Regions from separate parts of the Streptomyces sp. NPDC007025 genome, predicted to be linked through region 1. Evidence: predicted binding sites of a transcription regulator. Region 1 holds the regulator's gene; the other holds the start of a gene.
What was found. Region 1 encodes HspR, which represses chaperone genes until heat shock. Its sites were predicted from a motif close to TTGAGNNNNNNNNNCTCAA; they were not measured.
Positions count from the first base shown of each region.

Region 1 (14,939 bases):
CAGCGTGAGGCCGCCCACCGCGTCGAAGTCCAGGTGCTCCGTCGCATCCAGCATCACCTGGCCCGCGAGGGGCGCCGACTCCCCGTCCAGGGTGACCCGGCGGAGGTCGACGTAGAAGTCGGCCTCCGCACCCGAGGAGAGGGTGACCCGGCCGTGCACCACGGCCTTGTCCTTGATCTGCCGCAGCAGCGCGGCGCGCACGTCGTCGTTCATGGGACCTCAGCCTATGCGCCCCCGGCCCGCGCCCCGGCAACCACCACCTACAGCCGCTGCCAGCTCCACGTGGTCGTCAGCTCCAGCGGGTCCAGCGGGGTCACCTGGCGCGGGTGGGAGTTGAGCCCGTTGGGGGGACCGCTCTGCGGCTCCACGCAGACGGCCTCCGCCGGCTCGTCGTAGACCACCACGTACTCGGCGCGCGAGGTGATGCGCAGGGACAGCTCGGAGGGCCAGGTGAGGGTGGCGTCGACACCGCCGGGCATCCCGAAGCAGTCGTCCCACGGCCCCGGCTGCGGCGCGATCCGCTTACCGGTCGGGATGTGGTCCTCGCCCCGCTCCTCCTGCCACTCCGGCGAGAAGTCGAGCCGGACGTCCTCCCCGCCCTCGCCGAGATTGCGCAGGAACCAGGGGTGCCATCCGGCCTGCGCCGGGAAGGAGACGTCGAAGGTCTCGACGGCGAGCTTGAGGGTGAGCGAACCGCCGTCCTCGGCGAGCTCGACGACCTGGGTCACCCGGCCCTCCCAGGGCCACGGGTCGGTCAGGTCGTAGGTGAAGGACGCCTTGGTGTCGGTGCCGCCGGGCGTCTGACGCCAGACCGCGTCGCGGACGGTGCCGTGGAGGGCGTGCGGGCCCGCCCCGGCCGCCGGCCGGGAAGCGCCCCCGTTCAACGGGAGTTGGAACATCTCGCCGCCGTTGCGGAACCGCCCCTGCGCGGTGCGGCCGCACCAGGGCGCCATCACGAAGGAGCCGTACTGCGGCCCCTGGCGCAGGAGTTCGGTGCCGCCCACCCGGAGGGAGGCGAGCCGGCACCCGCGCCCGGGTTCGACCGACACCTCGGTCCCCTGGGCGCTGAGCACAACGGACGTGGCTTCTGGGGAGGTGGGCAGATCAGTCATACAGCGACCATAACGGCGGTGTCAGCGACCCCGCCGCAAGACCCGCTGTCAGCGCCGTCGCCGGAGCGCCCGGCCGAGCACGACAGCGCCCGCCACCATCGCGGCGGCGGCCGGTGCGGCCCAGCGCAGGGTGGCGGTCGCCGAGCCCTGCTCCGGGGCCGGGACCGGGGCGTAGCGGCCGCGCGGCGGGGCGTGGTCCACCTCCTCCGCGCTGCGCCCGATCATCGTGCGCCGGGCGTGCGCGGCCTCCGCGTTGAGCCCCTCCGGACCGCCGTCGGGCCCCTCCGGACCACCCGGCTCGTCCGCCCCGGCTGTCCCGCCCGTTCCCTCGGCCGCGTCGAGCTCCGACTCCTCGTCGCGGCCCAGCGACGAGGGCGGCACCTCGGTCTCGAACAGCGGGGTGCGCTCCGGCTCCGGTTCCGGCTCCGGGATCCCCGGGATCGCCCGTTCGTTGTCGCCGGGTGCGCCGATACCGCCCGCGACCGGGCCCTCGCGGCCCTCCGGTCCACCGTCGCCGGACCCGCCACCGGACGCTTCCGCCTCCGGACTGCCCGCGGGCGGTTCGGCGCGGATGCTGTCGCCGAGGGCCGCGGCGAACCTGTCGAGCAGCCGCACCCCCGCCGACGTGGCCGTCTTCTGCTCGAACGCGGCGAGCCTGCCGGTACCGGTCACCGTGCCGACGCAGACCAGCGCGGTGCCCTCGCCGTCGTCGGCCGACCGGGGCTCGACGGAGAGCGCGAGTTCGACGGTGCCCGCACCACGGGCCTCGCCGCCGCTGCCCTCGACCTCCAGCCGCTCCAGCGCGTCGGGAGCCGCCGCGGGGCCGGTGCCACCGTGCGGAGTGAGGGTGAGAGCGCCGCGGTAGGTGATGGTCGAGCCGCCGATCCGGACCTTCAGCCGGCCGGCCACCCGGTCGGCCCCCCGCTCGTCGGCCTGCTCCTGCTGCTCCTGCTGGAAGCCGGGCACGCAGCGGGCGACACGGGCGCTGTCGGTGAGGGCGGCCCGCACCGAGCCGACGGAAAGCGGTACGTACACCTCGTGCTCCATGGGCCGGAGCCTATTACCCAGCGGTGCGGCGCACATATGACCGGGCCGCATCTTTCCCGCACCCGTGTTGGGCGGGACCACCCACCTCGGGCCGGAAGCGGCACGGTCAGCCGGTCGGCCCGGCGCGGCCGGCCCGGTCAGCCCGGATAGCGCGGGTGCATCAGCGTGGAGGGACGGGCCTGCGGATCGCCCTCCGGCAGCGAGACGGTCCGGCCCCCGGGCAGTTCGCAGTCCTGCGGCGCGGGCCGGGCGTGCCGGGCCAGCAGGAACCCGCCGTCTTCGGCGGCGTCCGGGTAGGGGCAGGGGCTCAGCCCGGCGGCCCGCAGGGTGGCGTGCACGGTCCAGAAGGCGCGGGCCCGCTCGGCGGGCGCGCCCGCCCGCACGGCGAGGCGCCCCTCCTCGGCGAGCAGGCGTTCGGCAAGACCGTAGAACTCCTGCGAGTACAGCTCGGGACCGGCGACCCGCGGGGCGGCCAGCGCGGAGACCACCACATCAAACGGGGCGGCCCCGGAGCGCACCCGGTCCCGCAGCCAGTCGAAGGCGTCGGCCCGTACGAACCGCACGCGCCGGTCCTCCAGGGCTCCGCCGTTGAGGGCGCGCAGCCCCGGATCCCGCCGCGCGAGCCGGACGACACCGGGGTCGCTCCCCACCACCGTGACCTCGCGCACCTCCGGATAGCGCAGCACCTCGCGCAGCGCGACCCCGTCGCCGCCACCGACGACCAGCACCCGGGCGCGCGGGCCGCCGGACAGCGCGGGCCGGACCAGGGCCCGGTACTCGGCGCGGGCGCTGCGGCCCCGCAGCACCAGCGCACCGTCCCGGAACAGCCGCAGCTCGCCCGCCGCCGGCCACTCGCCGCGGGTCGCGCCGCCGGTCAGGACGAGTTCCTGCCGGTCGGTGCGCACGGCCACCCGGACGTCCTCGCCGAACACCGCCTGCCGCGCGGCGTGTTCGAACGGCCCGGCGAACGCCGTGCCCGCGAGCAGCAGGAGGAGTACGCAGCCGTTGGCCGCCAGGAGCCGGCGGCGCACCGGGCCGGTCAGATCGTGGCGGAAGAGCCACTGCACGACCAGACCTCCGGCCACCGCGTTCACCACCCCGGTGAGCAGCGCGCCGGTCAACTCCCCGGCCAGCGGCAGCAGCAGGAACGGAAAGGTCAGCCCGCCGACCAGCGCCCCCACGTAGTCGGCTGCGAACAGGTCGGCGAGGGCTCCGCCGGGGTCCTGCGCGCGGATCCGCTGGATCAGGGTCATCAGCAGCGGCATCTCCGCGCCGATCAGCACGCCGATGGTGAAGGAGATGACGACCAGCGCCACCCGGGCTCCGCCCAGCCAGGCGAAGGAGGCGTACATCCCCATCGCCGAGCCGCCGCCGACCAGCGCGAGCAGCGCCTCGACACAGCCGAAGCCCGCGGCGGCGTGGCAGCGCAACCGCTTGGCCAGCAGCGAGCCGACACCCATCGCGAAGACCATGACGGACAGGACGACGGACGCCTGGGTGACCGAGTCCCCGACCAGCGAGGAGGCCACGGCGACCAGTTCGAGTTCGTAGACGAGACCGCAGGCCGCACACACGAACACCGAGGCGAGGACGAGGCCGCGCCCGAACCCCGCGGGGACGGGCAGCCGCGGGCTCTCCACGGAGGGCGGTGGACGGTCGATCATGGGTGCACGCTACGTCACATCATAGACACCTTAGGTCACTCACATGAGTGCTTCCGGGGTGGTCGGTCTCCCCACCGGGCAGGGCCCGGAGAGGTGCGCGGCGCACCGCGCGCCGAGCCGTCCCGGGCCGCGCCGCGCGGGCCGTACCGGGCCGTGCGCCGCGCCGGATCGCCTCAGGCCATGGCCGGACCGCGGCGGAGCGGGATCACGGAGGCCCCCTCCGGCCCCGGGGCTCCGCCCGTCCCTCTCCGCGCCCGGGTGGCCACCCGGGTCCGGGTCGAGACCAACGACCCCTCCTGCGGATAGGAATGCCAGGTGCGCCAGCGGATCTGCCCCTCGTGCCGCTGGACCAGCAGCGCGGTGAAGGCGCTCGGCGCCCCGGGGAACGTCCCCGCGAATCCGTTGGGGTGATCCGCGACCAGCGCCAGCAACTCCTGCGCGCGCCCGGAGAACGAGCTGGGCGACAGCCGCTCGACGCGGGCCGCGAACTCGTACTCCCACCCCGTGAAGCGTTTGGAGACGCCCAGCGGGAGCGGGGTACTGCTGCCCGGCAGGCAGGCGACGGTCTCACAGCACCCGCCGAATTCGTCGCCGAGCAGGACCTGGTGCGAGGCGCCCAACAGTCGCAACTGCACGTGGCTGCCGTCCAGTTCGACGTCCATGCAGGCGAGTGCGGGCAGCGGCGCACGACCCAGGTCCCAGGCGAGGTCGTGCGCGCGGGTGTCGGTGTAGGCGGTGTTCAAAGTGGTGAGCATGGGTCGGCTCCGCAAGCACGCAGGGAGGAGTGGGCCGCCCCACCCCTCGATCTCCCGCGCCTCCGGGCCGGGGACCAGGAGGCGCGGGGACGACAGTTCACGATTCACCGAATCACGGAAACGCCGTACCCACAGCGCTTTTACCCAGGTTCTACGGATTTCCATCCCATAGGTATGGATGAGGTCATGTGTTCCCTTCTCGCTCCACCAACACCGAGCACCCGCGGAGCTGCGGAGCGGGGCACCGCGGGGCGCGGAGCACCCGGAGGCGGGGCAGAGGCGCGGTCGTCCGGGCGCGGGCGCAGAGCCACGGAGACCGGGCGCGGGCGCAGGGCGCAGGGCGCAGGGCGCAGAGCCACGGAGACCGGGCGCGGGCCACGTCGCGCGCCGGCCGCGCGAGCGCTTCAGTCGCCGTCGCCGAACGCCCCGTCACCGCCGTACGACCCGTCACCGCCGTACGAAGTGTCGCCGTCGCCCGACGTGTCCCCGCCCTGCGAAACGCCACCCTCGTACACGGGGCCGCCGCCGGTCGGGATGTCGCCGTCGTACGCGCTGCGGTTGCCGCGGCCGCCTCCGGCCCGCCGGGAGCCGCCGCGGGGCGGGCGGCGCCGCGGGCGGCCGGAGAGGGCCGGCCTGGCGAGCACCGCGACGAGGGCGAAGGCGGTGACGATGCCGACGAACACCAGAACTTGGGACATGAGCGCTTCCCCCTCGAAGTTCTGTGAACGGCAATTCCCTTCTCGTGCAACCGTGCTGCCGTCCGCAGGCGTAGTCGGCTCCTGCCCGCTGCCGCGGGTGGGCAATGCCGGGTTGAGGAAGACCAGAGCTTGCCGGAGGATGGCTGCCATGACTGCTGGCCACGCCGCCGCCCCGGGAGCGCCGGGGGCCGCGGACGCCACCCGGACGGAGTCCGGCCAAGGGCGCCCGCTGCTCAACCGCCGCCTCGCCGGGTTCGGCACCACGATCTTCGCCGAGATGTCCGCGCTCGCCGTCCGGACCGGCGCGATCAACCTGGGCCAGGGCTTCCCGGACACCGACGGCCCCGAGGAGGTCCGGGAGGCCGCGGTCCGTGCCCTGCGGGACGGCCGGGGCAACCAGTACCCGCCGGGTCCCGGCATCCCCGAACTGCGCACGGCCGTGGCCGACCACCAGCAGCGCTTCTACGGCCTGCGCTACGACCCCGACACCGAGGTACTGGTCACCGCGGGCGCCACCGAGGCCATCGCCGCCTCGCTGCTGGCGCTGGTCGAACCCGGGGACGAGGTCATCGCCCTGGAGCCGTACTACGACTCCTACGCGGCTTCCATCGCGATGGCGGGCGGCACCCGGGTGCCCGTCACCCTGCGCCCCCGGGACGGCGCCTACCACCTCGACCTGGACGAACTGCGGGACGCCGTGACCGACCGCACCCGGCTCCTCCTCCTCAACACCCCGCACAACCCCACCGGCACCGTGCTGCGCCGCGACGAGCTGGCCGCCGTCGCCGAACTGTGTGTGGAGCGCGACCTGCTCGCCGTCACCGACGAGGTCTACGAGCACCTCGTGTTCGACGGCGCGCACCACCCGCTGGCGGGCTTCCCCGGGATGCGGGACCGCACGGTCACCATCTCCTCCAGCGGGAAGACGTTCTCCTTCACCGGCTGGAAGGTCGGCTGGGTCACCGGCACCCCCGCCCTGGTGACCGCCGTACGCGCGGCCAAGCAGTATCTGACCTTCGTGTCGGCGGGCCCCTTCCAGTACGCCGTCGCGGAGGCCCTGGCACTGCCCGACAGCTACTACACCGACCTGCGCGAGGGCCTGCGCCGCCGCCGGGACCTGCTGGCCGGCGGACTGGAGGAAGCGGGCTTCGCGGTGCACCGCCCGCAGGGCACCTACTTCATCACCACCGACATCCGCCCGCTCGGCGCCGCCGACGGGGTCGCCTTCTGCCTCGCCCTCCCCGAGCGCGTCGGCGTCGTCGCCGTCCCCACCCAGGTCTTCTACGACCACGCGGCAGAGGGCGCCCCCTACGTCCGCTTCGCGTTCTGCAAGCGGGAGGACGTGCTGGACGAGGCCGCGCGGCGGCTGCGGGGTGTGGCGGGCGCCGACTGACCACCCGCCCCCCGTTCCGCGGGTCCCGCGCGCCGGTCCGGGGAGTCTCCCGGCTCGGGATGCCGCGCGGTACCTGACGGGTGTCAGGGGTCCGGCGGGCACCGGGGAACGGGAGCCGAAGGAGCGGGGCGAGGAGCCGGGGAGCGGGCACCGGCACGGTGCGGGCCGGGCTCCGGGGAAGCGGACAGGCGAAGGGCCGGGCGCATCCCCAGGATGCGCCCGGCCCTTCGGGAACTCGGGGTGCCGACGCCGTTACGCGTCGCCGCCGTCGCCCTCGGAGGAGTCGATGTCCTTCTCCAGGCCGAACTGCTCCACCAGCCACTTGTCGAACTCGATGCTGGCACGCACCCAGCTGACCGTGGACGAGACGAAGTGCTCCAGCGAGACGCCCGTGCCCACCAGCATCTGCGCCTCACCGATCAGCCGGACGCTGCCGTCGTCGTGGGTGTGGCTGTAGACCTTGGGCCACAGGGTGCGGCGGTTCCAGTCGTCGATGGCCTCCAGCAGCTTGGGCTTGTCCTCGATGGTGTGCGGCCGGTCGTAGAACGTACGGACCGAGAAGACCTGCTGCTCCGCCTCACCCCGGAACATGAAGTAGGTGCGGAACTCCTCCCACGGCGCCGCGAGGTCTCCCTCGTCGTCGACGACGTACTTCAGCTCCATCTGGTCCAGGAGCTGCTTGACGAGGTCCTGGTCGGGGATGATCGGTCCGGTGGGACCGGACTCCTCCGGCTCCTCGGGCTGGCCCCCGAAGTTCGGGATCGAGGACGGGTCGATGCTCACGTGGGTGTTCCCTTCATACGGCTTCGGTCATCCTCCCGCACGGGCCCCCCGCGGTGACAACCCTGGGGGTGCGGCCCGGCCGGAGGCAGCGGAGGGGCGGCGCCCGCTGCGTGCGGCACCCCGCCACCCTTTCACCGTTTCACCGGTTCCGGCACCGACGCCCCGGAATGCCCGGGGCGGCCGGGCGGGCCGCGCTGTCCGGGGTGCCGGGCCCGGGGATGCGGTAGGCAGCTGCGGAGGGGCCGGCGGCCGGCCCCTCCGAGGGGACTCAGGCGCCCGCGGCCGCTCCGGCGGCCGAGCCCACCACCAGGCCCTCCCACCCCTCGACGTGGTCCACCCGCACGGTGTCGCCGTCGCGTACCTCGCCCGCGAGGATCTCCCGGGCGAGCTGGTCGCCGATGGCGGTCTGGACGAGGCGGCGCAGCGGCCGGGCACCGTAGGCCGGGTCGTTGCCCTCGGCGGCGAGCCAGTCCAGCGCGGCGGGGGTGACGTCCAGCGTCAGCCGCCGCTCGACGAGGCGGGCCTGCAGCGCGTCGACCTGGAGCCGGGCGATCCGCCGCAGCTCGTCCCCGGCCAGCGCGGAGAAGACCACCAGGTCGTCCAGCCGGTTGAGGAACTCGGGCCGGAAGGCGGACCGGACCGCGGCGAGCACCTGCTCGCGCTTCTCCTCCTCCTTCTCCAGCGGGTCCATCAGGAACTGGCTGCCCAGATTGGAGGTGAGGATGAGGATGGTGTTGCGGAAATCGACGGTGCGGCCCTGGCCGTCGGTGAGCCGGCCGTCGTCGAGGACCTGGAGCAGCACGTCGAAGACCTCGTGGTGCGCCTTCTCCACCTCGTCCAGCAGGACGACGCTGTAGGGGCGGCGCCGCACGGCCTCGGTGAGCTGGCCGCCCTCCTCGTAGCCGACGTACCCGGGCGGCGCGCCGACCAGCCGGGCGACGCTGTGCTTCTCCCCGTACTCGCTCATGTCGATGCGGACCATGGCCCGCTCGTCGTCGAAGAGGAAGTCCGCAAGCGCCTTGGCCAGCTCCGTCTTCCCGACGCCGGTGGGACCCAGGAACAGGAACGAGCCAGTGGGGCGGTCGGGGTCGGCGATACCGGCCCGGCTGCGGCGCACCGCGTCGGAGACCGCGCGCACCGCCTCCCGCTGCCCGATCAGCCGCTTGCCGAGCTCCTCCTCCATCCGCAGGAGCTTCTGCGTCTCGCCCTCCAGCAGCCGGCCGGCCGGAATGCCCGTCCAGGAGGCGACGACGTCGGCGATGTCGTCCGAGCCGACCTCCTCCTTGACCATCCTGCTGTCCTTGTCGGCCTGGCCCGCCGCGATCTCCTTCTTGGCCTCTTCCTCCTCCTCGGTGGCGGCCGCCAGCTCCCGCTCGACGGCCGGGATCTCGCCGTAGAGGAGCTTGGAGGCGGTGTCGAAGTCGCCGTCGCGCTGGGCGCGCTCGGCCTGGCCGCGCAGCTCGTCCAGCGTCTCCTTCAGCTCACCGACCCGGTTGAGGCCCTGCTTCTCCTTCTCCCAGCGGGCGGTGAGCCCGCGCAGCTCCTCCTCCTTGTCGGCCAGCTCACGGCGCAGCCGCTCCAGCCGCTCGACGGAGGCGGGGTCGGTCTCCTTGTCCAGGGCCAGCTCCTCCATCTTGAGCCGGTCGACGGACCGCTGGAGCTCGTCGATCTCCACGGGTGAGGAGTCGATCTCCATCCGGAGCCGGGACGCCGCCTCGTCCACCAGGTCGATGGCCTTGTCGGGGAGGAAGCGGGAGGTGATGTAGCGGTCCGAGAGGGCGGCGGCGGCCACCAGCGCGCTGTCGGAGATCTGCACCTTGTGGTGCGCCTCGTACCGCCCCTTGAGCCCGCGCAGGATCGCGATGGAGTCCTCGACACTCGGCTCGGCGACCAGCACCTGCTGGAAGCGGCGCTCCAGCGCCGGGTCCTTCTCGATCCGCTCGCGGTACTCGTCCAGCGTGGTGGCGCCGACCATCCGCAGCTCGCCGCGGGCCAGCATCGGCTTGAGCATGTTGCCCGCGTCCATCGCCGAGTCGCCGCCCGCGCCCGCTCCGACGACGGTGTGCAGCTCGTCGATGAAGGTGATGATCTGGCCGTCGCTCTCCTTGATCTCGGAGAGCACGGTCTTGAGCCGCTCCTCGAACTCGCCGCGGTACTTGGCGCCCGCCACCATGGCACCGAGGTCGAGGGCGACCAGCCGCTTGTTCCGCAGCGACTCCGGTACGTCGCCCTTGACCACCCGCTGGGCCAGCCCCTCGACGACGGCGGTCTTGCCGACGCCGGGCTCGCCGATGAGGACGGGATTGTTCTTGGTGCGCCGGGAGAGCACCTGCACCACCCGGCGGATCTCCTGGTCCCGGCCGATGACGGGGTCGAGCTTGCCGTCCCGGGCCGCGGCGGTCAGGTCGGTGCCGAACTTCTCCAGGGCCTTGTAGGTGCCCTCGGGGTCCGGGTTGGTGACCCGCCGGCTGCCACGCTGCGCGCTGAAGGCGTCCAGCAGCTTCCGGTCGTCGGCGCCCTGCTGTTCGAGCAGCTCACCGGTGGCGCCGCCCTTGGCCGCCAGCGCGATCAGCAGGTGCTCGGTGGAGACGAAACTGTCGCCGAGGTCCTTGGCGCGCTGGGCCGCGTCGGCGATGACGGCGAGCAGGTCGCGGTCGGCCTGCGGCCGGCTCACCGTCTGGCCCTGCACGGTGGGCAGGGCCGCGAGCAGCCGCTCGGCGCCCGAGCGCAGCGCCGCCTGGTCGGCCTCGACGCCGGCGATCAGATCCTGGATGTTCTCGTTGTCCTCGCCCGTGAGCAGGGCGAGCAGCAGATGGGCCGGGGTGATGTCGGGGTGCCCGTCGCTCACCGCCCGGTCGTTGGCCGCGCCGATGGCGTCCCGGCTCTTGTTGGTCAGCTCCGCGTCCACTGTCCTGCGTCCTCCTCCGGTGCTGGCTGCGGGTGCCGTGCCCTGGCGCCCCTGCGCCCCGATCACCGGCACTTGCTACCCATAGCATGCAACAAGTTGAGTCTATTCCACTCAACCTAAAAACGTCTACGATCCTTCCTGGTTCCCGGCCGCCCCGGCCCGGAAAATCGCCCAACGAGCCGCTCGGCAGCGGCATTTGGAGCTGACAGAGTGAAGATCGGCATTGCTGGCACCCACCGTGTCGCCACGGTGATGGTCACTTCCTCGGCCGTCCTGACGGCAGCCGCACTGACCGCCCCGGCCGCCGCGGCGGCCCCCGCGGCCACCGCACCGACCACCGCCCGCACGGCCCCGGCCCCCGCGGCCACGGCCGCCAAGAAGCCGTCCGTCACCGCCAGGGGCGGCTACGTGATGAACAGCGGCACCGGCAGCAGCCTCTACACCAAGGCCGCCGACACCCGGCGGTCCACCGGCTCGACCACCAAGATCATGACTGCCCGGGTGGTACTCGCCCGCAAGAACCTGAACCTCTCCCGGAAGGTCACCATCCGGAAGGCGTACAGCGACTACATCGTCCGCAACACCGCCTCCTCGGCCCGGCTGATCGTCGGCGACAAGGTCACCGTCCGCCAGCTCCTCTACGGGATGATGCTGCCCTCCGGGTGCGACGCCGCCTACGCACTCGCCGACACCTTCGGCAAGGGCAGCACCCGCTCCGCGCGGGTGAAGTCCTTCATCGGCTCGATGAACTCCACCGCCCGCGGCCTCGGCCTGAAGAACACGCACTTCGACTCGTTCGACGGCATCGGCAAGGGCCGCAACTACTCCACCCCGCGCGATCTGACCAAGCTCGCCCGCGACGCGATGCGCTCCCCGACCTTCCGCTCGATCGTGAAGACCCGCTCCACCAAACAGAAGACGGTCACCAGGAGCGGCGGCTACCGGTACATGAACTGGCGCAACACCAACCCGCTGCTGGGCGGCTACTCCGGAGCGCTCGGCGTCAAGACCGGCTCGGGCCCCGAGGCGAAGTACTGCCTGGTCTTCGCCGCCAAGCGGGGCGGCAAAACCGTGATCGGCACCGTGCTGGCCGCCTCCTCGTCCGCCAACCGCACGAAGGACGCGAAGAAGCTGCTCTCCTACGGCTTCGCGAAGTAGCAGCGGCAGGCCGGGCGGCCCCGCCCCGCACCCGCTTCCGGGGCCGGTCCCGGCGGCAGTGACCGCCCCGGCGCGGTGGCCGCCGGGTGCCTGGCCCGGGTCACTCCCGGGGCCGGGGCCGCCAGACCACCAGCGCGCTGGACTGGCGCACATCCTCGTAGGGCACCAGATCGCGCCGGTAGGAGGCGTGCACCTGGGCCTCCCGCTGCTGCATCGCCGCCGCGGCGCCCTCCACCGCGGCCGACAGCTCGGCCACCCGCTGCCGGAGCGCCGTGACCTGGTTCTCCAGCTCGATGATCCGCTTGATACCGGCGAGATTGATGCCCTCGTCCTGACTGAGCCGCTGCACCTCGCGCAGCTGCTCGATGTCGCGGGCCGAGTAGCGGCGGCCCCGCCCGGGCGTACGGTCGGGCGAGACCAGCCCCAGCCGGTCGTACTGCCGCAGGGTCTGCGGGTGCAGCCCCGAGAGCTGCGCTGCGACCGAGATGACGTAGACGGGAGACTCGTCCGTCAGCTCGTACGCCGCGGAGCGCCCGGCCGCGAAGCGTCTGCGTCCGTCCCGGCCGTCCACCTCAGTCTCCCTTCGCTGCCTTGAACAACGCGGCCCGCGGATCCTCACCCGCCGTCGCGTCCCGGTAGGACTCCAGGGAGTCCTTCGCCTCGTCGTCCAGCGCCACCGGCACCGCGACCTCCACCGTCACCAGCAGATCGCCGCGGGTGCCGTCCTTGCGGACCGCGCCCTTGCCCCGGGCCCGCATCGTCCGCCCGGACGGCGTACCCGGCGGGACCTTCAGGGTGACCGGCGGACCGCCCAGCGTGGGAACCTTCACCTCGCCGCCGAGCGCGGCCTCCGGGAAGGTGACCGGAACGGTGACCGTCAGATTGTCGCCCCTGCGGCCGAACACCGGGTGCTTGTCCACGTTGACGACGACATACAGATCGCCGTTGGGGCCGCCCCGCTCGCCGGGAGCGCCCTTGCCGCGCAGCCGGATGCGCTGCCCGTCGGTGACGCCCGCCGGGATGCGGACCTGCATCGTGCGCGAGCTGGTCGCCCGGCCGGACCCCTTGCAGGTGTCACAGGGGTCCTGCGCGATCAGGCCGCGGCCCTTGCAGTCCACGCACGGGTCGGTCAGCGAGAAGCCGCCGCCCGTGCCCCGGGAGACCTGCCCGGTGCCCACGCAGGTGGGGCACACCCGCGGGGTGCCGTTCTTGTCCCCCGTTCCCGCGCAGTCCTTGCACGCGGCGCTGGAGGACATCCGCAGCGGGACCGTGGCCCCGTCCACCGCCTCGGTGAAGCTGAGCGTCACCTCGGACTCGATGTCCTGCCCGCGCCGGGGCTGGGTGCGGGTACCGGCGCCGCCGCGGTTGAACAGCCCGCCGAAGACGTCGCCGAGCCCACCGCCGAAGCCCCCGGCACCACCGGGTCCGCCGGGTCCGCCGGCTCCGCCGCCGCCCTGTCCGCCGAACAGGTCGCCCAGGTCGAAGTTGAACGTTCCGGCGCCGCCCGGCCCGCCCGCGCCGCCGCCGGGCCGGAAGCCGCCGCCGTTGCCGAAGAGGCTGCGCGCCTCGTCGTACTCCTTGCGCCGCTTGGCGTCGCCGAGCACGTCGTACGCCTCGGAGGCGTCCTTGAAGCGCTCCTCGGCCTTGGGGTCGCCGGCGTTGGCGTCCGGGTGGTTCTCCCGGGCCAGCTTGCGGTACGCCTTCTTGATCTCGGCTTCGGTGGCGTCCTTGGGGACGCCGAGGACCTTGTAGTAGTCCTTCTCGATGAAGTCCTTGGTACTCATCCTCGACGTCCCTCCTCCCGCACGCGGTCAGCCCTCGTCCGGGCCACCGTTCTCCTCTTCAGCCGCCGGCGCCTCGGCACCGGCCTCGCCCTTGCCGCCCGCGGCACCGGGCTGCGGCTCGGCCACGCCGACCCGCGCGGGACGGATGGTCCGCTCGCCGATTCGGTACCCGGGTTGCAGGATCTGCACGCACGTCGTCTCCGTGACGTCCGGAGAGTAGGAGTGCATCAGGGCCTCGTGCACCGTCGGGTCGAAGGGCTCGCCCTCCTTGCCGAACTGCATCAGACCCATCTTGGCCGCGACGGTCTCCAGCGACTCTGCGACCGACTTGAAGCCGCCCACCAGCTCGCCGTGGTCCCGCGCCCGGCCGATGTCGTCCAGCACCGGCAGCAGCTCGGTCAGCAGGTTCGCGACGGCGATCTCCTTGACCGCCTCCCGGTCCCGCTCGACCCTGCGGCGGTAGTTCTGGAACTCCGCCTGCAGCCGCTGAAGGTCCTGGGTGCGCTCGTGCAGGGCCTTCCGGGCGGCCTCCAGCTCGGAGACCGGGCCGCCCTCGGCGGGCTCGCCCCGCTCCTGGTCGCCGCCCTCCTCCGCTTCCCAGACGTCCTGTGCGCTCACATCGCCCTCACTCTGCTGGGCGTCCCCGGCCGACGGCGCCCCGGGCGCCGCCTCCTGGTCGGAGGCGGCTGCCCGGTCCGCGTCACTCGGCTCACCGGCGTCGGCGGGGACGTCGGACTCCTTGCCGAAGCCCGCGGTCTCCTCCGTCACGCCGCACCGTCCTTGGGCTTCTGGTCCTCGTCGACGATCTCGGCGTCCACGACGTCGTCCTCACCGGCACCGCCCTCGGCCTTGCCCGCACCGGCCGCGCCGCCCTCGGCGCCGCCTTCCTGGGCCTGCTGGGCGTCGGCGTAGAGGGCCTGGCCCAGCTTCTGGCTGGTGGCCGCCACCTTTTCGGACGCCTCGCGGATGGCCGCGGTGTCCTCGCCCTTGAGCTTCTCCTTCAGGTCCTCCAGCGAGGTCTCGACCTCGGACTTGGTCTCGGCCGGGACCTTCTCCTCGTTGTCCTTGAGGAACTTCTCCGTCGTGTAGACGAGCTGCTCGGCCTGGTTGCGCGTCTCGGCGGCCTCGCGGCGCTTGTGGTCCTCGTCGGCGTACTGCTCGGCCTCCCGCATCATTCGCTCGATGTCGTCCTTGGGAAGGCTGGAGCCGCCGGTGACCTGCATCTTCTGTTCCTTGCCGGTGCCCAGGTCCTTGGCGGAGACGTGCATGATCCCGTTGGCGTCGATGTCGAAGGTGACCTCGATCTGCGGGACGTTGCGCGGCGCCGGGGGCAGGCCGGTCAGCTCGAACATGCCGAGCTTCTTGTTGTAGGCGGCGATCTCCCGCTCGCCCTGGAAGACCTGGATCTGCACCGAGGGCTGGTTGTCCTCCGCCGTGGTGAAGGTCTCCGAGCGCTTGGTCGGGATGGTGGTGTTGCGCTCGATCAGCTTGGTCATGATGCCGCCCTTGGTCTCGATACCGAGGGACAGCGGGGTGACGTCCAGCAGCAGGACGTCCTTGACCTCGCCCTTGAGCACACCGGCCTGGAGGCTGGCGCCGATCGCCACGACCTCGTCCGGGTTCACGCCCTTGTTCGC
Region 1 is NZ_JBIAFT010000005.1:68,423-83,361, forward strand. Features, by position in the region: gene pyrE (orotate phosphoribosyltransferase) at 1-213, opposite strand, end outside; gene ACFYMO_RS11345 (aldose 1-epimerase) at 261-1,112, opposite strand; gene ACFYMO_RS11350 (hypothetical protein) at 1,161-2,159, opposite strand; gene ACFYMO_RS11355 (spermidine synthase) at 2,297-3,823, opposite strand; gene ACFYMO_RS11360 (DUF2617 family protein) at 3,997-4,578, opposite strand; gene ACFYMO_RS11365 (hypothetical protein) at 4,983-5,276, opposite strand; gene ACFYMO_RS11370 (pyridoxal phosphate-dependent aminotransferase) at 5,425-6,669, shown strand; gene ACFYMO_RS11375 (YbjN domain-containing protein) at 6,922-7,452, opposite strand; gene clpB (ATP-dependent chaperone ClpB) at 7,721-10,360, opposite strand; gene ACFYMO_RS11385 (serine hydrolase) at 10,571-11,518, shown strand; gene ACFYMO_RS11390 (heat shock protein transcriptional repressor HspR) at 11,619-12,089, opposite strand; gene dnaJ (molecular chaperone DnaJ) at 12,091-13,302, opposite strand; gene grpE (nucleotide exchange factor GrpE) at 13,330-14,070, opposite strand; gene dnaK (molecular chaperone DnaK) at 14,067-14,939, opposite strand, start outside.

Region 2 (14,939 bases), on a different contig from region 1:
GCTACAGCCGCGACACCCTGCGCCGCGTCGCCTTCATCAAAGCCTCGCAGCGGCTCGGCCTCCCCCTCTCCGCCATTCGCGGGGCGCTGGCCCTGCTGCCGGAGGGCCGGACGCCGACGCGCGAGGACTGGGCAGCCGTCTCGGAGTGCTGGCGGGAGGACCTCAACCAGCGGATCGCCCTCATGGAGCAGCTCCGCGACCACCTCACCGACTGCATCGGCTGCGGCTGCCTGTCACTGACCTCGTGTGCGCTGGCCAACCCGCAGGACCGGCTCGCCGAACAGGGCCCCGGTGCCCGCCGGCTCAGCCAGCCGTGCGGTCCGGATCCCGCTCACGGTGACGCGTCCGGCTGCCGCGGCGGGGGAGCCACCGGCCGCGCGGGCGCCGCGGCGGCCGCGGGGAACGCGCACGCGGGCACCGCCGACACGGCGGTCGACGCGGCGCCCGGCGGCCTGCGGGCACACGCCGCCACCGCCCGCGCGGCCGAAGGGAACTGAGGCAGTGCGCAGCGAGGAGACGAACTTCCGCGGCGGGCCGCTCGACGGGCGGACGCTGTCGGTGCCGCTAGGCCCGACCGGCAGACCGCCGCGCAGCTACGAAGTACCGGTACCGGATCCGGCGGGCGGCCCGACCGTCGTCCATGTCTACCGGCTGGAGCCTGCCGGGCTGAACAGACTGGGACTGCCCCGGGGCTGGGCGTACGTCTACGAACCCGGAGGGCGACCTGCGAAGGGCCCGCTGCAGCGGTTGCCATGGCGCAGGCGGCGCGAACGCTGAGACCGGTCGGTGCCGGCACGGAGACCGGACGGCACGGGCGCCGGCCCCGGCTGGCGCGACGGCGGCACCGGTGGCGGCTGAGGTGCACGGAGGTACCGGTGGCAACGGTGCGGGCGGCCGCGTCGGGGCGCGGGGGCATCGCCGGCAGCAGGCGGTGCTGCCGACAGGAAGCGACGCTGCCGGCTGGAGGCGGTGCTCGCGGTTACGCGGGGAAGGCGGCCCGGGAACAGCCCCGCCGGGTTCGACGCCCTCCGGAAGGCCGGCCACCGGATGCGCCGGCTCCGGCCGCGGGCGCGCGATCAGCCTGGACAGGACGGCGAAGAGGGGGTTTTCTGCTGGCGTGATCGAAGGCATCGCGCGGCTGCGCGAGACGGATCCCCGGCAGCTCGGCCCCTTCCGGCTCTTCGGGATTCTCGGACACGGCGACGCGGGCGGTGTCTACCTGGCCAAGGGCGCCCCGGGGCGAGGCGGGCGCAAGCGGGCGGCGGCGGTCCGCGCCGTTCGGCCCGAACTGCTGCGCGACCGGCAGCTGCGGGCGCGGCTGCGCCGCAGGACGGCCCGGATCGCGGAAGCAGTGGACAGCCCCTTCGTAGCCGACGCGTTCGGCTGCGAACTCGACAGTGAGCACCCGTGGACCGCCGAGGCCTTCGTGCCGGGCGTGCCGCTGTCCGCGCTGGTCGCCGCCTACGGCCCGCTGCCGGAGATGTCGGTCCGCGCGCTGGGCGGCGGCCTCGCCCGGGCCCTGGCCGCGCTGGACGCGGCAGGAACCGCGCACGGGCGTCTGCGGGGCTCGGATGTGCTGTTGACGGCCACCGGGCCGTGCCTCGTGGACCACGGTCTCGCGCTGGACAGCTCCGGCTCGGGGGCATCGGCGGGCAGGGCCGGGGACGTCTTCGCGCTGGGCACCGTGCTGGCGCTGGCGGCGAGCGCACGGCACCCGTTCGCGGGAAGCCCGCTGCCCGCTGCCGACGAGGCCCCAGACCTGTCCGGGGTGCCCGACGCGCTGTGGGTGCCGCTGCTGGCGTGCCTGCACAAGACCCCCGAGTCCCGCCCGCATCCGGAATCCCTGGCCCGCTCCCTGGACCTCTCCGGAACCGCGACACGTCCGGCACGGGAGTGGCTTCCGGACCCGTATCTCCATGAGATCGGCCGACTCGCGGACACGGCAAGGGCGCTGATCGGACGTCGGGGCCGGAGCCGCTGAGCAGCTGCCCTCGGCCACCGCCGGCAGCACCTCCGTACCTCTGTCCTCGAAGGCGGCTCGACCTCCGCCGGACGCAGCTGGCGGGGGGAGGGCGAGCGTCCCACACGTTCGGGTGATGTGGAGCTGGTCGCCGTCCCTGGACAGGGCGCAGGGGTGGAGGTATGGGCAGGGCGCTTTCGGCGCCCCGAGAACCGCACCCCTTCAAGAGCACTGTTCCGACCAGCCATGAAGCGCCTCGGCCCGGTGAAGACCAGGCCGCACCCCACTGCCGCCTGATGGGAGGAAGAGCCGCAGCCGGGCCGGGGTGCGGGCACGGCGGCCTCTCGTTCGGGTGAGAGCCGTGCGCCCAGCCGCGCAGCTCGCCCTGAGCCGGGGGTCGCGGCCGTGCCACGATCGCGGCAGAGCGGTCGAGGACGGGGAGACGCCGCTCGGGAACGAGGTGCGCGGTGTTGAGGGTGTTGCGGAAGACCGGGGCGCGACGGGCGCGCGGAGAAGGGCCGGGCGCGGTTGCCCGGTCGAGGGCCGGTGCGATGCCGGCGGGGCTGGTGCTGGCGGCCGCGGCCGCGCTGGTGCCCGGCACGGTGGTGGACGCCGGTGCGGTCCCGGCGACGGGGGCGAGAGCGCCCGGTGCTCGGCAGCCGGGTCCGGAACCGGGTCCGCCGAGCGCGCGGCACGGGTCCGTCGGGGAACTGCTGGGCGAGCTGAGCGTGCTGTACCAACGCACGGAAGAGGCTTCGGAGGCGTACAACGGCACGGCGGAGAAACTGAAGGCGCAGCGTACGACGGCCCGGCGGGCACAGGCCGAACTGGGCCGGGCCCGTTCGGTGCTGGCGCGGGAGCGGCGGCGTGCCGGTGAGCTGGCCCGGCAGCAGTACCGGAACGGGGGTACGGGAATCCCCTCCGCGGTGCGGATGCTGCTCACGCGGAATCCCCACCGGCTGCTCGATCGGGGGCACCTGCTCCAGCGGGCGGCGGATGACCAGGCGGACACGCTGGGCAGGCTCGCCCGGGGCCAGCGCCGGCACACGGCCGCGGTCCGCAAGGCACGTGCGGCGGTGACTCGGCAGGAGCGGCTGGCGGACCGCAAGAAGCACCAGCGCGACGAGGTGCGCAACCGGCTGCGGAAGGTCGAGGGGTTGCTCTCGTCGCTGACCGGGGAGCAGCTCGCCCGCCTGAACGCCCTCGAAGGCGAGCGCACGGACGCGGCGCAGCAGAGGTTGGTGGCGGGGGGCACGCTGGATCCCGGCGGCGCAAGCCGGGCCGCTTCGGCTCAGGGGCGGAAGGCGCTCGACTGGGCGCTGGAGCAGATCGGCAAGCCGTATGTGTGGGGTGCCGAGGGACCGGGGGCCTTCGACTGCTCCGGGCTCACCCGGCAGGCGTGGCGCCATGCGGGCCGGGAGATCCCGCGTACCAGCCAGTTGCAGTGGCGTCGGCTGCCGAAGGTGGGGCTGGACGAACTGCGCCCGGGCGATCTGGTGATCTATTTCGAAGGTGCGACGCATGTGGCCATGTATGCGGGAGGGGGCCGCGTGGTGCAGGCCCCACGTCCCGGAGGCGAGGTCCGGCTGACCGAGCTCGCCGTGGACCCGCCCATCGGCGCGGTACGACCGGACGGACGGCGCACGTGAGGCGGGCGGCCTTGGCGCGGCCCAGCGCGGCGGAAGGGGCCCCGGCCCGGGGCTCGCCCACGGGGGCGGTGACGTCCCCGGGCTCAGTCCAGCTCGGCGAGCAGCACCGTGGCGTCGTCGTGCTGTTTGCCGCGCCGGGGTGCCGACTCCGACTCGGCGGCCCGCACGCGCTGGACGAGCGCGCGCGCCCCTTCTTTGCGCACGAGGGCGAGGAGTCCGGCCCAGTCACCGAGGTGGAAGGTCTCCGTCCAGCGGGCCGCGCCGTCGGTGACGGCGAGCAGGGCGTGGACGTCGCCCCTGTGGTGACTGCCCGTCACGGCGTAGGCGGTGACACCCGGATCGGTGGCGGCCGTGTAGAAGCCCCTGCCGTCCGGCGCGTTGCGCAGCGCCTCGACGGCGTCCACGTAGGCCGTCCGGTCGGCCTCCTCGCCGGTCAGACGGGCCCGGTCGCGCAGGTCGCGGACGGTGGCGGGCAGTTCGGCCAGTCGCCGGTCCTGGAGCGGGTGCACCGTGCCGTCGGCGGCCTCCAGGAGGAGCACGGAATCGGACAGCACCAGATGCTCGACCCGCTCCCCGTCCCAGCGGGCGGAGACGACGGTTGCCTGAGGGGTACGGGGGTGAAAAAGATCACATGTGCCGCGATGAGCGTCCGCGGTCCGGACGACGGCGGCACCGAGGCATTCGGCCAGCGACATGTCCCGGCGAGTCCCCGCCAGTTCGAGCAACGCGCCCCCCAGCCGCGCAACGAACCACGGCACCCCGTGACGGCAGCCGTCCCCCTCCGGCGGGGTGACACCGTCCAGCACCACGAGCACCCCGCCGCCGTCGGCAGCGGGAACGGCGGCCGACATGTAGTCCTCGTTGAGGCGTTGGGGGCTGCCGGGCTCGGTGACCATGTCGATGCGCATGCTCCGCAGTCTGCCCGACGGCGGAGCACCGAAGGGCCGGCGGACGGCCGTGCCGCTCACTGCGCACCCGGCCGTCCGCCGGGCCGGGAGGGCACCGGGAGCCCTCCGCCCGGAGCCGCTCCCGGGTACGCGGGCGGCCGGGAAGGCCGGAAAGCGCTCGGACACCGAACGGAACCTATTCCTCCGCACAGTGCGGCAGGCATCCTGCCAGGACCGCGCGCGGATTTCCAACCAGTGCCCGGAGGACGGACATCGCCCGGCTCGGGCCGAGTTGTTCCGCCACCGAGGAGTGATGTTCACTCCTTCGGGTGGCCCAGCAGGGGATTCTCACCCGCCTCAGGAGCGCACTGCCAAGGTCGGTCGTCGAGTGTGGGGACACCGCTGCCGAGCACCGCGCGTCCAGGGGCCCGGAGAGGTAGCTGGGGACGGAAGGACGCGGAGGGTGCCGGCGCGGGGGCGGGGCCACCCTCTCGCCACACACGTTGGACTGTGCCGCCCGGGCTCCGGGAGAGGCGGGACGAGATTGCGAGTGCGGGTGCGGAAGAAGCAACGTCTCAAAGCGGACGTTCCCCAGGCGACGGCGACCGGCACCGGCGCCACCGGGGACGCGGAGGCCACAAGGAGCGCGGAACCCCCCGCTGCGGCGGACACGGAGAACCTCACCCCTACGGGACGTCGGCGCGCGCGGGCGCGCAACCGGCTGCTGGTGTGCGTCGCGGTGGGAGCCGTGGCCGTGGTGGCTGCCGGGGCGCCCACCCTCGTCGCCGGTTCCCGGGACGCCGCCGACGCACAGGACCTCGTCGACCTGGCGCGGCTCGACCAGCAGGCCATCGCCCTGTCCCACTCCCTCGCGGACGAGCGCGACGGAATGGTCGAACGCCACGCCGCGGGTGGCGGCGGGGACAACAGCGGCACGGGCGTCAGCGAGGCCCAGCGCAACCGGGTGGACCGGCTGGCCCGCGAACTGCGTACGGCAGCGGCAGCGGCGCCGTCGGGCCCCGCGGGATCGTCCGCCTCCCCGTCCTCGGTCGCCGAGGCGCTCGAGAAGCTGCCCGGGGTCCGGAAGCGCGCGCTGGCGGGCAAGGGCGACGCGCTGGACTCCTACGACGCCTACTCCGAGATCATCCAGCCCCTCCGGAACCTCACCCGCGGCATCGCCGACGGTCTGCCCGCGCGGGCGGCCGACCGGACGGCGGCGGCCCTCCCCGACCTGGCCCGCGCGGTCGACCAGGCGTCGGCCACCCGCGGGCTGCTGGAAGCGGCACTCGCGGGGCAAGGTGACCAGCGCGCGCTGGTCACGGCGGCGGGGCAGGCCCGGGTCCGGGAACAGGCGGCCCTGGCGGACTTCGAGGAGACGGCCGACACCGCGGCACGCGACCGCTATCGCACGACCGTGAACGGTACGGACGTGAACGTCGCCGAGCGCTACCTGAAGTCCCTCACCGCGCAGAACCGGCTCACTCCCGGAGCGCGCGCGCTGGACCGGGAGCGGTTCGACAGCGCCGTCTCGGCCCGCCTCGCCCATATGCGCGGGGTGCAGTCGTCGTTCGCGGCAGCGGAGACCGAGCGGCTGGAGAAGCTGCGGGACGACGACGTGACGGCACTGCAGTTGCGGGCCGGGCTGGTGGGCGGCTGCCTCCTGCTCGCCGTCGCCGTCAGTGTCGCGGTCGCCCGCTCGCTGACCCGCCCGCTCTCGGTGCTCAAGCGCGGTTCGCAGCGGCTCCTCAAGGATCCGGTGAGCGAGGAACCGATCACCTTCCGCGGCCGCAACGACGAGTTCGCGGACGTGGTGCGAGCGCTCAACACACTGCGGTCCACCGCGGTCGACCTGCGGCGCCGGTCGGCCTGCGCGGAGCAGGAACAGGACCAGCTCGCGGTCGAGAAGGCGCAACTGACCGAGCGCCACCAGTTGCTGGGTGAGGAGTGCGACGCCCTGCGGGAAGAACTCCGAGCGGCGCGCGAGCAGTCGCCCGCCGCGACCCCGCACCGCGCGGCCGTGGCACAGACGGCGGCTCCGGGTGCTCCGGACGGCATCGGCGCGAGTGCGCACGCGGCCGCGGGGGACGGCGCGGCGGCGGACCGCAGCGCGTTCGCCGACTTGGGCAGCCGCACCCTCACACTGGTCGAACACCAGCTCGGCATCATCGAGAGACTGGAGGAGAGGGAGGCCGACCCCGACAGGCTCGACACTCTCTTCAAACTGGACCACCTGGCCACGCGCATGCGTCGGCACAGCGAGAATCTGCTGCTGCTGGCGGATACGGACCGTACCGGACGCCATGACTCGTCCGCGGACGTGGCCCCGGCGCCGCTGTTGGACGTGCTGCGCGCGGCTGTCAGCGAGATAGCGGAGTACGAGCGGGTGGAGCTCGGGACCCCGGCGCCGGAGGTACGGATCGCCGGATCCGCCGCGGACGATCTCAGCCACCTGATCGCGGAACTCCTCGACAACGCGGCGGGCTTCTCCCCGGCCGGATCCGGAGTGCGTCTGAGCGCCCGGCTGCTTGAGGGCGGCGCTGCCCTGGTGTCCGTGGAGGACGAGGGCCGGGGCGTGCCCGAGCCGCAGCTCGCCGAGCTCAACACCCGGCTGGCCGAACCGCGGACCGGGGCCGAGGCCGAGGCGCTGCGGGCGAGCAGCGGCTGGGGCCTGGGGATGTACGTGGTCGGCCGGTTGTCGGCGCGGCACGGGATCCGGGTGGAGCTGCGCGGCCGGGAGGCGGGCGGCACCGTCGCCGAGGTGACGGTGCCCCGGACCCTGCTGCCCGGCAACGGCGACGGGGCGGAGCAGCCACTCGAAGCTGAGGACCACGCACGGACCCTGGACGAGCACCCTCAGGCCGACGAGCAGGTGCACGCGCGGTCGGAGCAGCCGGAGCGGCGGGAGAAGCCGGACGCCGCCGCGGCCGGGGCAGCCGCCTGGCCGGGGGCGGCCGCGTCCCCGGCGGGCGCGGCGGCACCGGGCACATCAGGGGCCGGCGCATCCGGGGCGGATGTCTCCGGCGCCGGTGCAGCAGGGCCGGAGGCGCGACAGGCCGAGCCCCGGGGTCCCCTCACCCATCCGGGCCTGCCGCAGCGGGTGCGGAGGGAGACGCCGCGCGAGTCGGCCGTCCCTCATCCGCGCGGCGGCACCACCGCTGAGGAGCTGCGCCGCAGGCTCGACGGGTTCCAGCAGGGGGCCCGTGAGGGACTCCGGGACGCGGGAGCGCAGGCCGCGCCGTCGACGGCCAGAGTCCCCTCTCCCGCCGGTTCACCCGAGGCCGAACGGATCCGGCACGACGAGCACGCCGGGCACGACGAACGCACCGGACAGGACACGCCGCGCGACGAGCGGAACCGGCCCGCGGCGCTCCGGGAACAGGAGCAACACGCCGCGCACGACGGGCAGGACGCGCAGGATCGGCCCGCCGGGCAGGATGTGCGGGAAGCGCACGAGGCCCATGACGGACCGGAGCCGCAGGACCGGCACGAGCAGCAGGACACTCCGGGGGACCGGGAGGGCCGGGGAAGCGAACGGGAAGCACGGGGCGAGCAGCCCGAGGACATCAGCAGTGCGGAAAAGCGAGCGGGGGCGCAGCTTGACGGTGGTACCGCCGAGGAGGCACGTAGGTGAACCCGCTCAACACGGGCACGTCCGGCAGCGCGGAGGCACGTAACCTTCGCCGGCTGCTCGGCAAACTGGTCGAAGAGGTCCCGGGTATCCGGTCCGTGGCAGTCGTCTCGTCCGACGGCCTGCTGCTGCTCGCGTCCGACCCCGCGCTCGGTGTCGAGCACGGGTCCTCCGCCCTGGGGACCGGCTACGGCCGCTCCGTCGTCGTTGCCGAGCAGGGACGGCGCCAGGAGCAGCAGGCCGGGCTCCGGGAGCAGCAGCCCGCGTACGCGGGGCAGGGCGCGGGGACCCCGGCGGCGGCCCGCGAGGAGGCGGGCGCCACACGGGCGGGCATTCCGGTGCGGCGGCGCGGCGGACGGCCGGCCGCCGGCCCCCGGGGCACCAGCGGGGACCTGGCCGCTCTGGTGTCCGGGGTGGCCTCGCTGACGTTCGCCGCGGCCGAGCTGATGGAGGCCGGTGTGGTGAAGCGGACCATCGTCTCCATGGACGAGGGCGCGCTGCTCGTGATGGCCGTCGGGGACGGCTCGCTGCTGGGGGTGCATGCCGCGGCCGACTGCGACATGGCCGCGGTCGGCTACCAGATGGGGTTGTTCGTCGGCCGGGCCGGGCATGTGCTGACACCCGAGCTGCGCAGTGAGCTGCGGGGAGCGGTGGGCGCGAGCGCGGGTCGGTAGACCGGTAGAGCTGCCGCGGGGCTCCGGTTCCCCGATGTCCGCGGCTGCTCGCCCTCACTGCTACTCGTCCTGGTCGGCCAGCGAGTTCAGGCGGTGGAGGAGGCGGGCCAGCTCGGCGATCTCCATGCGGTCCCAGGCGGCGAGCTTGCGGGCGTAGGACAGGCGCCGCGCGTCCCGTACCCGGGTGAACCGCTCCCGGCCCTCCGCGGTGAGGCGGACGAGTGAGGCGCGCCGGTCCGCTGGGTCGGTGCGCCGGTCCACCAGGCCGAGCTGCAGCAGCGCGTGCAGCTGGCGGCTTATCGTCGCCTTGCCGACCCCGAAGTAGGCGGCGAGTTCGGTCGCCCGCTGCTCGCCCGCGTCCTCGAGGCGGACCAGCAGTCCGTAGGCCGCGGGTTCCAGGTCGGGGTGGACCTGGCGGGCCATCTCGCCCGAGGAGGCGCGGGCGCGGCGCAGGAAGACGGCCAACTCCCGTTCGACATCGAGGCATTCGGGCCCGAACGGCTCTGCCGGGTCCTCGTGGCCCGCGGGGTCTGTGGACTTCTTGTGCACGTCAGTGGTGCCTCCGGCGTTTTCCATGAAGAAACTTATCTCCAGCGAGCCCGATAGTCGCAGCTCCGCCAGTATTTCGCAGGAGTAGACCAACGGCAGCGGGCGGGGCGTCTTCCGCGTGGCCGGTCTACGCGCGTACCTTCGCCCTGACATGACCACACCAGTGGCGTGTTGTTGCTCCCGCGCGTCGCAGAGCAAAACCCCCCACACCGGTAAATACTACGTACGTACCAGACCCCCACCACCGAGGCTCCGGAGGCAGCGATGCCCAGCTTCAGATCCGGTACGGCCCGTCGCAGACGCGGAACCGCGGCTGTCATCGGGATGTTCGTCTCCCTTCTCGCACTCGTCCTGGCGCTTCCGGGCGCGGCCTCGGCCGCTTCCGGCAGCGGGGACAGCGGTACGAAGTCGGCCAAGGCCACGACACCTGGCAAGGCCTCGGAATCGGCCAAGAGCACCGAGGGCCTGCGCGGCAATCCCAAGGCACCCGCCAAGCGCGGCGAAGCCTGGATGGGCGCGGGCGTGCGGATGCACGAGGGCGACTCCACCGACGGTACCCAGCCCGACAAGAACCGCGCCGGCCTGCTCGCGTCGGTCCACGGCGTGGACGTCAGCAGCCACCAGGGGAACGTCGCCTGGTCGACACTGTGGAACAGCGGGGTCCGCTTCGCCTACTCCAAGGCGACCGAGGGCACCAGCTACAAGAACCCCTACTTCGCCCAGCAGTACAACGGCTCCTACAACGTGGGCATGATCAGGGGCGCGTACCACTTCGCGCTGCCCAACTCCTCCAGCGGCGCCACCCAGGCGAACTACTTCGCCAGCAACGGCGGCGGCTGGAGCAAGGACGGCAAGACTCTGCCGGGCGTGCTCGACATCGAGTACAACCCCTACGGCGCGACCTGCTTCGGCCTGAGCAAGAGCGCGATGGTGAACTGGATCAAGGACTTCACCAGCACCTACAAGGCGCGGACCGGCCGCGACGCGGTCATCTACACCACCACGAGCTGGTGGACCCAGTGCACCGGCAACAGCAGTGCCTTCGGGAACTCCAACCCGCTCTGGATCGCCCGCTACGCCTCCTCGCCGGGCACCCTCCCGGCCGGGTGGGGTTTCTACACCTTCTGGCAGTACACCTCCAGCGGCCCGACCGTGGGTGACCACGACTACTTCAACGGGTCGATGACCCGTCTGAAGGTTCTGGCCAACGGAGGCTGAGCAGTTCCGTCATACCGCGCATGGGAGTGGCCCCCGCCGTCCGGCGGGGGCCACTCTGCGCCGGTCGCGGCCGTCACGCCGCGACCGGCGCCTCCCTCGCAGGTGCCTGCGCGGGTGTCAGCGCCAGCTCCAGGACCTGGCGGACGTCGGAGACCGGGTGGACGTCGAGGCCCTCCAGCACCTCCGCCGGAACATCGTCCAGGTCGGGCTCGTTCCGCTTCGGAATGACCACCGTGGTCACCCCGGCCCGGTGCGCCGCCAGCAGCTTCTGCTTGACGCCACCGATGGGCAGCACCCGGCCGGTCAGCGACACCTCACCGGTCATCGCCACCTCGGGCCGCACCTGGCGACCGCTCAGCAGCGAGGCCAGAGCCGTGGTCATGGTGACACCGGCGCTGGGGCCGTCCTTGGGCACGGCGCCCGCCGGTACGTGCAGGTGGATACCGCGCTCCTTCAGATCGCCGACCGGCAGTTCCAGTTCCGCGCCGCGGGAGCGCAGGTAGGACAGGGCGATGTGCGCGGACTCCTTCATCACGTCGCCGAGCTGTCCGGTCAGGGTCAGCCCGGAGGCGCCGGTCTCGGGGTCGGCCAGCGACGCCTCGACGAAGAGCACGTCGCCCCCGGTGCCGGTGACGGCCAGTCCGGTCGCCACGCCGGGCACCGCGGTGCGCCGCTCGGCCGGGTCCTGCGCGGCCTCGGGGGTGTGCCGGGGACGGCCGATCAACTCGCGCAGCGCGTCCACCCCGACGCTGTAGGGCAGTTCCGCCTCGCCCAGTTGGTGCTTGGCCGCGACCTTGCGGAGCACCCGCTGCACGGACCGCTCCAGCGAGCGGACGCCTGCCTCCCGGGTGTACTCCGCGGCGAGCTTGCGCAGCGCGGGCTCCTCGATGACGACCTCGCCGCTCTCCAGTCCGGCCCGCTCCAGTTGCCGGGGCAGCAGGTGATCGCGGGCGATGGTGACCTTCTCGTGCTCGGTGTACCCGTCGAGTTCGACGACCTCCATCCGGTCGAGCAGCGGCTGCGGCACGGCCTCCAGGACGTTGGCGGTGGCCAGGAAGACGACGTCGGACAGGTCGAGCTCGACCTCCAGGTAGTGGTCCCGGAAGGTGTGGTTCTGCGCCGGGTCCAGCACCTCCAGCAGCGCGGCCGCCGGGTCGCCCCGGAAGTCGGAGCCGACCTTGTCGACCTCGTCCAGCAGCACGACCGGGTTCATCGATCCGGCCTCCTTGACGGCCCGGACGATCCGGCCCGGCTGGGCACCGACGTAGGTGCGCCGGTGGCCGCGGATCTCCGCCTCGTCCCGGACGCCGCCGAGCGCGACGCGGACGAACTTCCGGCCCATCGCACGGGCGACGCTCTCGCCGAGCGAGGTCTTCCCGACCCCGGGAGGTCCGGTCAGTGCCAGCACCGCTCCGCCGCGGCGTCCGCCGACGACACCGAGTCCGCGCTCGGCGCGCCGCTTGCGGACGGCGAGGTACTCGGTGATGCGCTCCTTGACGTCCTGCAGACCGGCGTGGTCCGCGTCCAGCACGCTCTGGGCGCTGGTGATGTCGTAGGCGTCCTCGGTGCGCTCGTTCCAGGGCATCTCCAGGACGGTGTCGAGCCAGGTGCGGATCCAGCTGCCCTCGGGCGACTGGTCGCTGGAGCGCTCCAGCTTGTCGACCTCCTTGAGGGCGGCCTTCTCGACCTCCTCGGGCAGTCCGGCGGCCTCGACGCGGGCACGGTAGTCCTCGCCCTCGTCCTCCGGGTCGCCGTTGAGCTCGCTCAGCTCCTTGCGGACCGCGTCGAGCTGGCGGCGCAGCAGGAACTCGCGCTGCTGCTTGTCCACCCCTTCCTGGACGTCCTTGGCGATGGACTCGGCCACGTCCTGCTCGGCCAGGTGCTCGCGCAGCGCACCGATGGCGAGCCGGAGCCGCTCGACGGGGTCGATGGTCTCCAGCAGCCGCAGCCTCTGCTCGATGGACAGGAACGGGGAGTAGCCCGCGTTGTCGGCGAGCTGGCCGGCGTCGTCGATCTGCTGCACCCGGTCCACGACCTGCCAGGCGCCGCGCTTGCGCAGCCAGTCGGTGATGAGTGCCTTGTACTCCTTCATCTGCTCGGCGACCTGGCCGGGCTCGGGGGCTCCCCGGCCGGAGGCCGGGGAAGGGTCGGGCACGGTCTCGGCGACGGGCGTGCCCTCGACCCACAGGGCTGCCCCGGGCCCGGTCGTCCCGGTACCGACGCGGATCCGGCGCAGTCCGCGGATCAGCGCCCCGGGGTCGCCGTCCGCGAGGCGGCCGGTCTGCTCCACCCGGCCCTCGACGCCGATCTCCGCATAGCTGCCCTCGATCCTCGGGACGAGCAGCACGCGCGGCTTCTCCCCGTCGGGCGCGTCCGAGGCGGCGGACTTCGCGGCATCGACGGCGGCCCGCACATCGTTGTCCGAGAGCTCCAGCGGCACCACCATTCCCGGCAGCACGACACCGTCCTCGGCGTCAATGGGAAGCACGGGCAGGGTGAGCGGTGTGGACTCCAGGGACTCAGCAGCCATGATCTCTCCCTAGGCAGGCAAGTTGAGTAATACACGCTCAATGCTTTTGAGGCTGCTGATGTTCCCCGAGGAGAGGGAGGACGTGTTCGCCGTGAGCGATCGTCCCGGCCCCCGGCACGAGCGGCGACCGCCCGGCCCCCCGCGGCTGCGCCCGTCGGCGCCGGGACGCGTACCCCGCCGCACCACCCGGACGTGGCGTGGACAGCGCACGGCGGACGGGCAGCCCCGCGGAACGCCCCGCCCCGGGGTGCGATTGACGTGATCATTCTCATCGGATCGCCCCGGCCGTCCTACGCTGCTCCCATGTCGAACCCCGCGACCGCCGTGTCCCGCTCAGCCGCCCCGGAGGAGACAGTCACCCTCGAGCGGCGCTCGGGCCCGTACGGCGAGGTGGTCCTGCGGCAGCGCGGTGCACACTTCGAGATCATCGCCAACGGCTGCTTCCTGATGGACACCTCCGACGGCCGCTCGGAACGGCTGCTGGTGCGTGCGGCCCTGGACGAGCTCTCCCAGGGCGGGGAGGACCACGCCGGGCGGACCGTGACTCCCTCCGAGCCCGCGGACGGCCCGGACCGCCCCGCCGGCCCGCGGCTGCTCATCGGCGGCCTCGGGGTCGGCTTCTCGCTGGCGGAAGCGGCGGCCGAGCCGCGCTGGGGCCGGGTGACGGTCGTCGAACGGGAGCCCGCGATCCTGGACTGGCACCGCGGCGGACCGCTCTCCGGCATCTCCGGACCGGCGCTGGCCGACCCGCGCACCGAACTGGTGGAGGCCGACCTGGTGGCTTACGTGCGTCGGGCCGCCGAGACCGGGCCGCGCTTCGAGGCGCTGTGTCTGGACATCGACAACGGCCCGGAGTGGACGGTCACCGACGGCAACTCCACCCTCTACTCCCCCGCCGGGCTGACCGCCTGCCGCGCGGCTCTGGCACCCGGCGGGATCCTTGCCGTGTGGTCGGCCCAGCCGTCGTCCGCATTCGAGGGATCTCTGCGCAATGCGGGCTTCTGCCGCGTTCGGACGGATGAGATCCCGGTCGCCCGAGGCGTCCCCGACGTGGTCCACTTCGCGGCCCGACCGGCGTAGCCGAGGCCCGTAGCAGGCCCTTACGCTGCTGTCCCAGGAAAGCCGGAAGAGCCACAGGGGCGGGGTCGCATGGACCAGAAGAACACCACTCAGACACCTGGCGGCGCTGCCGCCGCGACCACCCCGGGCGCGCAGCGCCGCATCCTCGTCGTGGAGGACGACCCCACCATCGTGGACGCCCTCGCGCGGCGGCTGCGCGCCGAGGGCTTCCAGGTGCAGACCGCGGGGGACGGACCCGCCGCGGTGGACACCGCCGAGGCCTGGCAGCCGGATCTGCTGGTGCTGGACGTGATGCTGCCCGGATTCGACGGCCTGGAGGTCTGCCGCCGGGTGCAGGCCCAGCGGCCGGTGCCGGTGCTGATGCTGACCGCGCGGGACGACGAGACGGACATGCTGGTCGGTCTCGGCGTGGGCGCCGACGACTACATGACCAAGCCCTTCTCCATGCGCGAGGTCGCGGCCCGCGTGCATGTGCTGCTGCGCAGGGTCGAGCGGGCCACTCTGGCCGCGCACACGCCGCGCAGCGGCATCCTGCGGCTCGGGGAGCTGGAGATCGACCACGCGCAGCGGCGGGTCCGGGTCACCGGCGAGGACGTGCACCTGACACCCACCGAGTTCGATCTGCTGGTGTGCCTGGCCCACTCACCCCGCGCGGTGCTCTCGCGCGAACAACTGCTGGCCGAGGTGTGGGACTGGGCCGACGCCTCCGGCACCCGCACCGTCGACAGCCACATCAAGGCGCTGCGCCGCAAGATCGGCGCGGA
Region 2 is NZ_JBIAFT010000022.1:26,069-41,007, reverse strand. Features, by position in the region: gene soxR (redox-sensitive transcriptional activator SoxR) at 1-497, shown strand, start outside; gene ACFYMO_RS31140 (hypothetical protein) at 502-777, shown strand; gene ACFYMO_RS31135 (hypothetical protein) at 1,118-1,981, shown strand; gene ACFYMO_RS31130 (NlpC/P60 family protein) at 2,512-3,609, shown strand; gene ACFYMO_RS31125 (protein phosphatase 2C domain-containing protein) at 3,693-4,517, opposite strand; gene ACFYMO_RS31120 (nitrate- and nitrite sensing domain-containing protein) at 5,053-8,127, shown strand; gene ACFYMO_RS31115 (roadblock/LC7 domain-containing protein) at 8,124-8,798, shown strand; gene ACFYMO_RS31110 (MarR family winged helix-turn-helix transcriptional regulator) at 8,859-9,374, opposite strand; gene ACFYMO_RS31105 (lysozyme) at 9,612-10,565, shown strand; gene lon (endopeptidase La) at 10,639-13,095, opposite strand; gene ACFYMO_RS31095 (spermidine synthase) at 13,399-14,175, shown strand; gene ACFYMO_RS31090 (response regulator transcription factor) at 14,245-14,939, shown strand, end outside.
Region 2: lon (endopeptidase La) is a predicted target of HspR. The motif match lies at 13,118-13,136, and genes of this name have one in related genera.